One region of the Psychrobacillus sp. FSL H8-0484 genome, then DNA from elsewhere that is predicted to be linked to it. Evidence: riboswitches for the same ligand, from Rfam matches in the RefSeq annotation. Region 1 holds a riboswitch; each other region holds the start of a gene.

Region 1 (4,293 bases):
GTGCATCAATCATTTTTAGCAACTTAATCACTCTCCTGTTTTTTTGAGGGAATAGTAAATTTTCCTTTTCCATTCTAAGAACTCGTCTTCTAGAAATAGACTTTCCTCCCTTGGACGTGAAAAAGGAACGTGAAATTCGGCTGCCACTTGAGAAGGTTTATTGGATAAAACAATAATTCGGTCAGATAGAAATAATGCTTCTTCAATATTATGTGTCACAAAAAGGATGGTTCTTCGATGTCCTTCCCAAATCGATAAAAGCCATTTTTGCATATCAAGCCGTGTTAATTCATCTAAGGCTGAAAAAGGTTCGTCCAAGCAAATGATGGATTGTGGACTTAATAATGCTCGAATAAAGGAAGCCCTTTGCTTCATACCACCTGATAATTCATGAGGATACGCATTTTCATAACCCGTTAATCCAGCGATATCGATCATTTCTAATGCTGCTTCTTTTTCTTTTTTTCCTTGAAGTTCTTGCCCTAGCAATACATTCTCAAGGATCGTTCTCCAAGGTAGGAGAGAAGGGGTTTGTGGCATATAGCTAATAAACCCCCGTTTTCCGTTAATGACTTGATGATCTAAGTGAATGGTGCCTTTATCTGGTGAGAGGATTCCTCCAATAAGACTAAAAATAGTACTTTTCCCACTACCTGATGGCCCAATAATCGAAACAAACTCATTCTCTTCAACTGTGAATGCGAGATTCTTGATAACTTCATTTTTGTCAAATTGCTTAGAAATATTGGAAACCGTAAGATGACTCACTTCCATTTCGCCCCTTTCAACTGCCACCGAACAAGCCAGCGCTCAATAAGAACAATTATAGAAAAAAATAATAAACTTAATGTCACAATAGCAAATATAGCCACAAATACTCTATCTGTTCGAAAGGATGAAGAGGCGAGTGTCATATAAACACCGATACCATCCTTCGCTCCAAGCCATTCAGAAATAACTGCCCCCATAACACTGTAGGTAGCGGATATTTTCAAACCTGAAAATAGTGAAGGAAGTGCATAGGGAAGCTCCAGCTTCCAAAATAATTGCTTTTTCGACGCACCTGCCATAATCATGTAATGCTTTAATTCATTGGAAGTTTGCTTAAAACCATCTAATGCGGCAACCGTGATTGGAAAAAAGCAAACGAGCGTGATGACGATTATTTTTGGTAATAATCCAAAGCCAAACCAAATCACTAAAAGAGGGGCCAATACAATAATTGGAATGTTTTGTGAGATGATTAGTAACGGATAAATCGATTCCCGAATGAAAGGGAACAAATGCAATAAAATAGCCGTAAGTAAACCGATTAGTAAACCTAGTGCAAATCCGAGTAAGGATAGTTTTATGGTTGATAATAAATGTGGGTAAAAATTGGACCAACCTTCGAAACCTTCATAAAATATTTTTGTCGGAGTGGGTAAAAGCCAATCTGGAATTCTAAATTTAATCACAATCGTTTCCCATACAATGAATAAAAGGAGGAGAACCAGTAAAGGTCTCCACCCTTTCGATACGATTTTCATCATTATCTATATTTCTCCGTAAGCTGATCCATTAAAATGCCTGATGGTTGGTACAATACTTTTATTTGAGAGATAACGTTACTGCTTCCCATCTCAATCATGCGATCGTTCATTTTCGTGATAACCTGAAGTAATTGCTGTAAATCGCCTTCCATTGTTGTTTCGAGAGGGTGTACCTCAAATTTTACCCCGGACTCTTGTATCACTCGGATTGCTTCATCTACATACGGAATAACACTTTCGCCATTTTTTGTTTTTGGTATGATTTGAATACTGATCAGTGAATTTGTCATTTTATAACCCCTTATTGTGGTAAAAATTCATTTGTAAATGCTTTTTTGGCATCAAGCTTTTTCTCAAGCAGGCCATTGTCAAACATCCACGAAGCATAATTTTCCCATACTATTTGTTTTTGCTCGCCCCATCTTGGTGCATCATCTTGATATTTAGAGGCTAGCCATTCTTGACTTTTTTTAACAAGCTTTGGATCCAAGTCAGGCACTTCTTTAATTAAAATGTCGGCAGCATCGGATGGATGTTTAATAGAAAATTCATATCCTTTGGATGCAGCTTTTACAAAAGCTTTTACTGTATCTGGGTTTTCTTTAATCATATTTTCATTAGTTGAGAGAACTGGCGTGTAATAATCAAGTTTATCAGAGTAGTCTGTTAAATATACCATGTTGAGCTTTTCTCCACGCAGCTCTGCCTCTACACCAGTCCAACCATAATAAATCCATGCGAAATCGATGTCTCGTTTCACAGCTGTAAAGAAATCAGTATCTCCCATATTAACAAACGAGACTTTATTTACATCAGCATTCTCTTCTTGCATCAAGGAAGAAATAACAGATTTTTCAACAGGTGATCCCCAGCCCCCATATGTTTTACCTACAAAGTCTTTTGGTGTAACAATGTTCTTCGCAGCTGGTGAGGCAAAACCAGATGTATTATGTTGAATGATGGCTGCAATGGAAACAAGAGGAACATCTTGTATACGTGCCTGTGTGATTGATTCTTGATAGCTTATGCCAAACTCAGATTTGCCTGAAGCCACAAGCTGATCTGCTCCAGCATCACCCGGCATAATGATGTCCACATCTAATCCTTCGTCTTCAAAATAGCCTTTTTCTTTTGCCACATATAAACCGGTATGATTCGTGTTTGGTGTCCAATCAAGTACGACAGATACCTTTTTAAGAGAGTTTGTGTCTTTCTTTTTCGTTTCCGTTTCCGTTGCTGATTTCGGATTACTACAACCTGCAAGTATTAATAAAGAACATAATACAATTAACCACTTTTTCATTTCTAATCCTCCTATTTACATAATAAAAAGCACCCTAGGGGAGAACCTAGGGCGCATATAAGTAAACAAAGTTAATTGTTCAAGATAATGTTCCCTCCGCTGGTATCAACCAGATCAGGTTCTAAGAGTCAACATCTCAAGGATGTAATCTCAACCGGCAACACCGGTCCCCCCACAATTCTAACTATTAAATTATATTCCAAACTCATTATAACAGAATCCTTTATTTTGACTAGTGTAAAATATGGGAATTTGGTGAAGAGGGGTGAAAAGAAGAAATGATTATTTTAGAAGAGATTTTGATAATAGAGTGAGGTCTACTGGCTTGTAAAAAATAATAATCAAAAAAGATAGAGCAAGGCATATAAATGAACCTCACTCTATCTTTCTAAATGATTATCAAAATTTTAGATTACTGCACTTTAGTTGAAAGTAAGGAGTATACGTTCGTATCATACGGAACATTATTTTGATACATATAATTTCTAAGAACCCCTTCTTTTTCAAACCCTAATTTTTCTAACAACACATTGGATGCATTATTTTCAGTAAAAACAACAGCTCCAATTCGAGTTAAATTTAGCTCATTAAATCCGTATGATAGAACTTTTTTAACCGCTTCAGTGGCATACCCATTTCCCCATTGTGCAGGCAAAATTGCATAAGCTATTTCTGCTCTCTTATGCTCAGAAGACCATCCATGAAATCCAATGGTTCCAATAATTCCTTCTGTTCCTTTTATCTCAATTCCCCATTTAATCCCTTGTTTTTCCTTATAGCTATTTGAAAAATTCCTAACAATATTTTTAACTTGTTCTATATTTGTTAATGGATTTTGCCCATAGTAACGTAATACATCTTCATTTGAAAAGCAATTCAAAATCCCTTGTGCATCGTCTTCTATTAGTTCTCTCAAAATTAGCCTTTCTGTTTCTAACACAGGAAACATTCTCCCACTCCTTTTTATACAAACATATTATTGTTTACACATTATTACAACATTATTGTAATAATTATTTTTAGGATCAATACCAAAGTCTGTTCTTGATATTAAAATCTGGTTAAGAACAGCAGCATTGGCAATGTATCGGGAAAGTAACCGGTAAGAATTTAGATATGATTAAGATAGAAGTTCTACTCTATACTGCACTAGCTATACATTTGTCAAAAGCCTTGATTGTGCGGCTATTTAGCTTAATTAGTTGGCATCATTGATTATATTTGTTAAATACTAAACTAACAGTTGTTAGAATTTTCCGATAAATGTATAATGAACAAAAGGATTCCACTTGAATTAACACATATTCAAAGTGAAAGGAGCAAGTGAATGCAGATTAAAGAAGGACCTTTAGTGGAAACAACGGCAGGATGGATTGAAGGTATACGGTTATCGAAAGTGGATAAGTATTTAGGAATTCCCTATGCTGCACCACCGATTGGACAGTTGCGATGGAAGAG
Region 2 (4,293 bases), 2.2 Mb from region 1:
TAAAAAATGGAAGCATTAACAAAAACCATTTCTTCCAATTAATATGACTAAACAACAGTTGCAGCACAAGCACACCAATCCAGAACACAAGCGGTGTCCATGGATCAAAAAAGAACGCCATCGTAAACATACAAACGGTAATTAATAAAAACTTCACCGAAGGATTCATCCTATGCAAAGCATTTTTCACTACTAAACAATCCTTTCGGAGGAAGTAAATGATGATTTAATAATAATTGCTCGTCGCCCCACACAGCATCTGCTTCAAACTTCCCAGTCAACCGACCATCGTCCATCAATAAAATAGAATCAGCCAAACAATAAGCAAACTCCATATCATGCGTAACGATTAAAAAAGTTGTTCCAGCTCGGGCTCGCTCATCAATTAATTGGAATAGCTCGAAAAGCGCGGCTGCATCCTGACCAGAAGTTGGCTCATCCATTAAAATCACTTCACGCCCATCACAGAGCATTGCTGCAACGGCCACACGACGCTTTTGTCCGTGACTAACCGCAAAAGGATGTGCTGTCGCAATAGGTATGAGCTTCAGCCGAGCTAACATTTCGTCCACATCACTTCCGCCACCATATGCCACCTCATCACGTACATTTTGGGTGAGAAATAAAAACTCTGGTGATTGTGGTACATAGCCTAAAAACTTTGGTTGAACAGTACCACTTGAAGGAATTAGCTGGCATAATGCCTTTAATAATGTAGACTTTCCGCTTCCATTTGAACCGGCAAGCACGGTTATTTCACCACGATTTAACGTAAAAGTAGTTTCTTGCAAGAAGATCTTTGCTTGTACTTTATGAACGACAAGCGAAGTATTTTCTTGTTTCGTGCTATTCCGTTTTTCTAAAGTAGAAGCAATCTCCGTTTGATTTAACGATATGCTTCTTTCAAAAAAATCTCCCCATATATCCAGTCGATGCTCAATAGCAACAATGGTCATAGTTCGTTTTTTCTGCAACCTATCCAACCAATTCACATATTTCTTTGCAGTATATGGATCTAAATGCGCAAGTGGCTCATCTAGTAGCAGAACCTCTGGATTCATAATCAGTGCACAGGCAGTAGCAATTCGTTGTTTTTGACCGCCAGATAGCTGCTGAATAACTGCATGACGAAACTCGCTTAAGTCCGTTAAAGCCAACACTTCGCATATTCTTTTGTCCATTTCTACTCTTGGGATGTGTAAATTTTCTAGTGTAAAAGCTAGCTCTTCTTCTACCGTCTGCATGCAAAACTGTGCATCGGGATCCTGAAATACAGTCGCTACCCGGTGATTTATTTCTCCAGGAACGAACGTCAAACTATCCTGTCCAAACAACTTTACGGAACCAGACAAAACACCATCGCAATTATCAGGATACAAGCGATTACACAAATAAAGTAACGTCGTTTTTCCACAACCACTAGGTCCGGTGATGACCACTCGTTCACCACGCTGAACAGAAAAGGAGAAATCCTCCAATATCCATTTCTCCTCATCTGGATAACGAAAACTTACCTGTTCAAACTGAATGACATCATGCACGAACATCACCTTTTTTAGGGCGTGAAATTGCATAGCCTCTTAGCGACCCAGTCGCAAGCAATCCGTCGGCAACCCCTTTTCCGCCAACACCTGCAAGTAAAGCTCCACTCAAAATTCGAATACCTAACATGAGCGCGACATAACCAGTACTATACACCGTAAATCCACCTAACAAGTACCCATAGACAAAGCTAAATACAGATGATCCAACACCAGCTAGCATCAATACCCACAGATCAAAGCGTTTATAACGAGTTGCAGCAAATACGGCCTCGGCACCTAAACCTTGGATAACTCCTGAAAGTATTAACCTCGGACCAACTGCATTTCCAAGCAACACTTCAATAGCCGCTGCAATCGTCTCTGAAATCACCGCCGCACCAGGCTTGCGAATAATATACATACAAATAATCGATACGATAAACCAGATTCCGAAAATCCATTCATACGCAATTGGCCCAATAAAACCTGCCCAAATATTCCCTACATGTAAGAATAGTAGATACACGATTCCAAACACGGCTGCAAATAAAGACATGAGTACAATCTCTTTTAACTTCCAAGATTTCAACATATTAAAGACCTCCGTGCGAAGGACTATTTATACTCATCGAAACCGTCATCACTAAATGCTTATGTTCTTCTGAGCGGGCGTGCGTAAATGTCTCTTCGTAAAACGCAAACACATCATGAATGTCTCCATGAATTCCACTTGCGTAATGCATGGACTCATTGTAAACGCCTCGTTCTTTTGCGCGGTCAATTTCTTTATAAATAACATCCATGTAATCAGGATTATTCATTGGATAAAGTGCAAATTGAGAAGAAACGTATTGCTTCGTCAAATCTTTATTCGTTATTTCATCACCCTTATCTAAATACACGTCTCCAGCAGTATCGCCAGGGCAACCTGCAGAAAAAGTACCAGATAAAGCAACATGCACACCTGTTTTAGAAGCGTGTAAAGTGATTGCTTTTGCCACGTTAAACACATGCACTTGCTTCCCACGAATCACTGTTGATACATCATCTGTGTGCATCCAAACATTTGAAGTATCTGTTTCTTGTAGTGCTCCTTTTATTACTGAAATAAAATCATTGGTCATCGGATGTAACGAAAAACGAAATCCGACGATTGGGCTTAAACCACATTGCATCATAAAACCTCCTAAATTTTTTCATAAAAAAAGACCACATCCGTGAAGATGCAGCCACTTATCCAATATAAAAAAATTCGGAAAGTCACCGCACTTCCTCACGCAGGTATTATCCTGATCGAGTAATAAGGGATCGGAGCTAAAAAGCTCTCATCACAGCCAAAGTGGGCACCCCTAGTGCAGAAAACGGTATGTAGTTTTTTTAATGTGCCCCCAGTATACCCTACGAAATTAGCATTGTAAATGCAGTTGCAAAATTTCATACTTTCGTCCATGCTTAAGCTATCAGAATATTTGGAGGTTGCAAATTTGAAAAAAATATTAATTACGCGCAAGTTACCAGATGAAGTTGTGAACCCATTAAGGGAAAAATTTGAAGTAAAGATGTGGCATAGTGATGATGTGCAGATGACTTATGAGGAGTTAAAGTTAGAAGCAAAAGATGCTCATGCAATTTGGACTATGCTTTCTGATAAAGTGGATCGAGCACTTATTGAAAGTTTGCCAAATTTAAAATTGATTAGTAATTTAGGGGTTGGATACAATAATATCGATGTTGACGCAGCAAAAGAGCATGGAATTATCGTAACAAATACTCCAGGGGTTTTAACAGAAACTACTGCAGATTTAGCATTTTCTTTACTTCTAGCTACTGCTCGTCGTGTAATGGAGGCAGAACGTGATATTCGTGCAGGTAAGTGGAAGTCACGGTCACCAATGCAGTATACAGGGATGGATGTTTTTGGTGCAACCCTTGGTATCATTGGAATGGGGCGCATCGGAGAAGCCGTTGCAAGACGAGCAAAAGGTTTTGATATGAATGTTCTTTACCATAATCGAACAAGAAAAATGGAATCCGAGGAAAAATACGGTTTTACGTATGCAGAATTAGATACATTGCTGAAGGAATCAGATTTCATCGTTCTGTTAACGCCATTAACACCGGAAACGAAGGGATTAATCGCGGAACGTGAACTAGAATTGATGAAAGAAACCGCTGCAATTATTAATGTTGCGCGTGGTGGAGTCATTGACGAACAAGCCCTATACCAAGCGTTAACGACAAATAAAATCTGGGCTGCTGGTCTAGATGTATTCGAAGTGGAACCAGTTCCATTAGACCACCCATTACTCACATTACCGAATGTTACTGTGCTACCGCATATCGGAAGTGCAAGTATCCGTACGAGAATTGCTATGATGCAAATGAATGCTGACGCTATTAAAGCTGTATTGGAGAATAAAGAGCCAGAGAATAGAGTAGTATAAAAAATACCAGATCAGAGCTATTTCCATTTCTCTGATCTGGTATTTCGTTGTTCTTATATTATTTAGTCACTAAGGATACATCACTTGCTGTGGCCCAATCGTTCATTGGAACCACAATATATGTTGCACCGGGCTTTAATGTATTGTCTTTAACGTCAAAGATACCAACTGCACCTTTACGAGAAGAGAAGCGATATTGTGCTTGAATCTTGCTTCCATCTTCAGCTTGTAATTCTACGCTTCGACCTGCAAGTAAATCCATTCCAGGATCTTTATCTAATGTTAATTGGAATGATTTATCATCAATTGCTTCTGCTGATTTGACT
Region 3 (4,293 bases), 1.0 Mb from region 1:
ATGATTTAGCGTTTTTGCAAAGAACTCCTCTTTTTCAGTCCATGCAGCTTCTAACGCTTCGAAAGATTCCTGGCGAATCGTTGCATCTTCATGAGAGCTTAAGTTATTTGCTTGACCAACAGAAAGCTCTTTCTTTTCTCCATCAATCGTTAATTTGATACGAATATCACCAACAAGTAAATCATATAGTTGACCCCAAGCGTGATAGCCATCTACACCAAGTGTAGTAATCATATCTTCTTCTTTTTCTGAAAGCATTTTCTTTGCTTCTTCTCTCCATTCATTTAATACAAAAGCAAATGCCGAGAGTTCTTCTGTTTGCAGTAATTCTTGCCATATTGTTTCTTCCGTCTTACTAAAGACTTGTTGAATAACAAGCATTTGGGAAGAAAATTTTGCATACATGGAACCAACTTCTCCTTGCAGTAATGTAGCTTGTTTATCCGTTGTATCTTGAGCCAAGAAACAGCCAATTACTGCTCCTCCTTCAGACAAATTCAACGCAATATCCTTCACTTCGTTTATTGTATCTTCAATTTGGCGTACATCTTTTACGGAAGTTGGTACAGAGAGTTCTTGTAGTTTACTTTCGAAAGCAGCCAATTTAGCTTTCACTTCATCTAAATGTGTGCGAAGGTCTGGTGAACTACTCCCCCCTTTGAAAAAACGGTCTAAGTCCCATACTAATGGATAAGCTTGTTCAAGCATGTGGATATTCCTCCTATAAAGATAGTTTAGAAGTCTATTATATCATGTTTTGTATAATTAGAATTATTCTGTTTTTAGTCACATAACATTCATAATTGTCATTTGTAGTACGGATATTTCAAAGGTATACTTATTAAATAGAAGGAGGGGAATCCATGGTAAAGATCATACTTTTGATTTTCAGTTTTATCTCTACTGTTACTGTGAATATACTCGCAGACACACTTCCTATAAACAATCAAACCTCTGAGGCTATATCAAATAGAATACCTGCATTATTCACGCCAGCTAATTATGCATTTTCCATTTTGATTCTTATCTATATCTTATTAGCATTCTGGTTATGGAATGTCATTCGTGAGTATAGAATTACGTCCAGCATTCCATGGAATCGCGTGTTATTATTCGTAGCTAGTTGTATTTTTAATATTGCGTGGATCTTTTTCTGGCATTATGAACTATTTAGTTATTCTCTCATTACGATCATTGCCTTACTTTGGACTTTTTTTATTCTTTATATGACTTATTCTACAGAACAAGAAAACTGGAAGAGTAGAGTACCTATTTCTATTTACTTAGGTTGGACTTTTGTTGCTACAATTACCAATCTTGACTTTGTTTTAACCTATTATGAGTTCGGTGGATTTGGAATGACTACATCACTATGGGTCGTTATTTTCTTGACCATAGCTACAGCCATCGCTCTTCATTTCCGCTATCATTACAATGATCGGGCCATTGCCCTCGTTTTCATATGGGCTTTTATTGGAATTGCTGCTCGTCACAAATTTGATGATTTATTAATTACATCGGCTTCTATATTCTTAAGTAGTGTCCTCCTAGTAGGAATATTATTTATCAAAAAAACGCCTTCGAAACGTTAAAGTTCGAAGGCGTTTTTCTATTTAATCTAATTTTGTTAATAAAATCGGAGCTTCTTTTGTAACGATAATCGTGTGCTCAATTTGCGCAACTAATGATTTATCTGGTGTCACAAATGTCCAGCCATCTCCCGATTCGACAATATGCTCTGCTTTTTCAGAGATAAAAGGCTCTACTGCAAGTACCATGCCCTCTTTTAAAATCGTTGGATCCCAAGCATCGTAGTAATTCAATACATGTTGAGGTGCTTCATGTAGGGATTTCCCTATTCCATGACCAGTTAGATTCATGATTACATGTAAACCATTATCCTTTGCTTCTCTTGCAACAGCTTTCCCGATTTGATTTAAACGGGCACCTGCTTTTACTTTTAACATCGCACGATTAAATGCACTCTCTGCTACTGCACATAATTTTTCTTTTTCCGGATAACCTTCTCCAACGACAAAAGAAATACCTGTATCCGCAAAATACCCATCCAAAGAACCTGATACATCAATATTAACCATATCGCCTTCTTTAATAACACGTGAACCTGGAATACCATGTGCCACTTCTTCGTTCACACTAATACAAGTATATCCTGGGAAATCATATTCTCCCATAGGTCCTGAAATCGCGCCATTTTCTTTGAAGAGCTTGCCACCGATTTCATCGATTTCTTTAGTTGTGATACCAGGTTTAGTTGCAGCTTTCATTACCTCTCGAACTTCCGCAACAATACGCCCTATTTTTTTTAACGCCTCTAACTCTTCATTTGTTTGTACAATCATCTTATAAGATCCCTTCTTCACTTAACTGTACAATAATCATATCATATTTATGCTTTATTCGGCAGTACCAGGCGTGGAGCTTTTACGAACAAAATCACACAGATAAATGCCGCCAGTAAAAATACTGGAATCATATAAGTAGAATTATATATTAGCGAATATAAAATTACATTTTGATCACCAGCAAATTCTCCAAAGAACAGTATCCCAGAAAGGACATGTGCAAGGTAACGAAGAAATGCTGCAATGAATGCTCCTGCAATTACAGCAGTAGCCATCTTCATCTTATCCTTTTGTTCAAACGCTTTCATAAATGCAGGTCTTAATAATCCAGCAAATCCAGCTACCATAAATGCAATAAAGTAGTCAATTGCTACTTGTATAATAACGATTTCAAAAGACAACGGTGCAGCATAAAAACGACCTGTAACTACTTGTAGTAGTCCAATTAAAAAACCAGTAATAAGGCCAGCTACTATTCCACGACGAAAAGCTATTAAAATAACTGGAACAAGTACAAAGGTAACAGTCCCACCTTGTGGCATTCCAAATCCTAACATATCTAATACATATCCAAGTGCTGCAAAAATAGCTATTTCTACCAATAACAATACACGTTGATTTTTCATTGTAATCTCCTTTTTTGACCACAAAAAAACGACACCGGGATAGACCCAGACATCGCGCGATTGTCAGTTTCCATCCACATCCCTACGCAAGCATGAACTTACAGGTTCTAAGGGTACTATCTCAGCCGCTTAAGCGACGCCCCTTGTGGTTATGAATTATTTAGTTCGAGTTCATTGTAGCTGAATGAAGTAAGCAATGCAACCCCTTATGTTATCATTGTGATACTATTATGAATTTAATATAAGGGGTGTTTGGAATGATTAACTTATTGAAAAATCTAATTCGCATAAAGAGTGACGACGTACAAGGAGCAAACGAAGCACTATTATTTTGTAAAGCATGGCTCGAGGAAAGAGATATCGCTCCAATAATATATGAGCATGACTCTCAGCTTATGCTTATTGCGGAGATAGGAAGCGGTGACGAATGTATCGTTTGGAATGGTCACGTGGATGTAGTCCCTGGAAATCCAACACAATTTCAACCATATGTAGAGGGAGATTATTTATATGGACGTGGCTCTGCAGATATGAAAGCTGGTGTAGCTGCTATGATGGATGCATTTTATGAGCTCTCCAAAAATCCTCTGAAGTTATCCAAAAAAATTCAACTTCATCTAGTAACAGATGAAGAAACAGGCGGAAATACTTCTCAATATCTAGTAAGCAAAGGTTATAACGGTAATTTTGTTATTTGCGGAGAGCCTACACATTTACATATCGGACTTCAAGCAAAGGGGATTGTACAATTAGATATCGTGCTTAAAGGAAAATCCAGTCATGGAAGTCGTCCTTGGGAAGGGGTCAATGCAATTGAAAAAGCATTTGCATTTGATCAAGAAATGCGAAAACTATCCTTTTTAACGGCAAGTAGTATGTTTTATGATTATCCCTCACTAAATTTGGCAAAAATACATGCAGGAGACCGTTATAATGTTGTTCCAGATGAATGTGTACTAAGCTATGACATTCGCTATGTTCCAGGACAAAATCAAGATGCTATTATTGATGAGATACAAAATGCTGCTAATCATTTTTTTGAAAGTGAAGTGATTATTCATTCTACTGCTCCTGCAGTAACGACAGAGGATAATAATAGCTATGTAGAAAAACTCCAAGGCGTTACTTCTAAGATTATGGAAAGACCTACTAATCTATTTGGCCAGCATGGTTCAGCGGATACTCGTTTCTATGCAGAGCAAGGTGCTGGTGCAATTGAGTTTGGACCAAGCGGAGCAGATTGGCACGGAGAAAATGAATATGTGTCTATTTCTTCAGTGGAAAAATATAAGAACATCTTA

What was found. Region 1 has a riboswitch for thiamine pyrophosphate ahead of MHH81_RS11545 (ABC transporter substrate-binding protein). Riboswitches for the same ligand answer to the same signal wherever they lie in the genome.
Region 2: it holds a riboswitch for thiamine pyrophosphate, as region 1 does, so the genes downstream of both, MHH81_RS01245 (YkoF family thiamine/hydroxymethylpyrimidine-binding protein) here and MHH81_RS11545 (ABC transporter substrate-binding protein) in region 1, are expected to answer to the same signal.
Region 3: it holds a riboswitch for thiamine pyrophosphate, as region 1 does, so the genes downstream of both, thiT (energy-coupled thiamine transporter ThiT) here and MHH81_RS11545 (ABC transporter substrate-binding protein) in region 1, are expected to answer to the same signal.

What each region holds. Positions count from the first base shown of each region.
Region 1 covers NZ_JBBOSZ010000001.1:2,391,953-2,396,245, reverse strand. The annotation lists gene MHH81_RS11565 (TatD family hydrolase) at 1-22, opposite strand, end outside; gene MHH81_RS11560 (ABC transporter ATP-binding protein) at 28-768, opposite strand; gene MHH81_RS11555 (ABC transporter permease) at 765-1,532, opposite strand; gene MHH81_RS11550 (thiamine-binding protein) at 1,532-1,822, opposite strand; gene MHH81_RS11545 (ABC transporter substrate-binding protein) at 1,834-2,835, opposite strand; TPP riboswitch at 2,910-3,019, opposite strand; gene MHH81_RS11540 (GNAT family N-acetyltransferase) at 3,248-3,784, opposite strand; gene MHH81_RS11535 (carboxylesterase/lipase family protein) at 4,163-4,293, shown strand, end outside.
Region 2 covers NZ_JBBOSZ010000001.1:237,294-241,586, forward strand. The annotation lists gene MHH81_RS01230 (energy-coupling factor transporter transmembrane component T family protein) at 1-157, opposite strand, end outside; gene MHH81_RS01235 (ABC transporter ATP-binding protein) at 171-1,574, opposite strand; gene MHH81_RS01240 (ECF transporter S component) at 1,534-2,112, opposite strand; gene MHH81_RS01245 (YkoF family thiamine/hydroxymethylpyrimidine-binding protein) at 2,117-2,701, opposite strand; TPP riboswitch at 2,777-2,884, opposite strand; gene MHH81_RS01250 (2-hydroxyacid dehydrogenase) at 2,972-3,967, shown strand; gene MHH81_RS01255 (hypothetical protein) at 4,026-4,293, opposite strand, start outside.
Region 3 covers NZ_JBBOSZ010000001.1:3,391,007-3,395,299, forward strand. The annotation lists gene MHH81_RS16690 (M3 family oligoendopeptidase) at 1-708, opposite strand, end outside; gene MHH81_RS16695 (tryptophan-rich sensory protein) at 864-1,592, shown strand; gene map (type I methionyl aminopeptidase) at 1,614-2,363, opposite strand; gene thiT (energy-coupled thiamine transporter ThiT) at 2,411-2,992, opposite strand; TPP riboswitch at 3,055-3,146, opposite strand; gene MHH81_RS16710 (M20 family metallopeptidase) at 3,250-4,293, shown strand, end outside.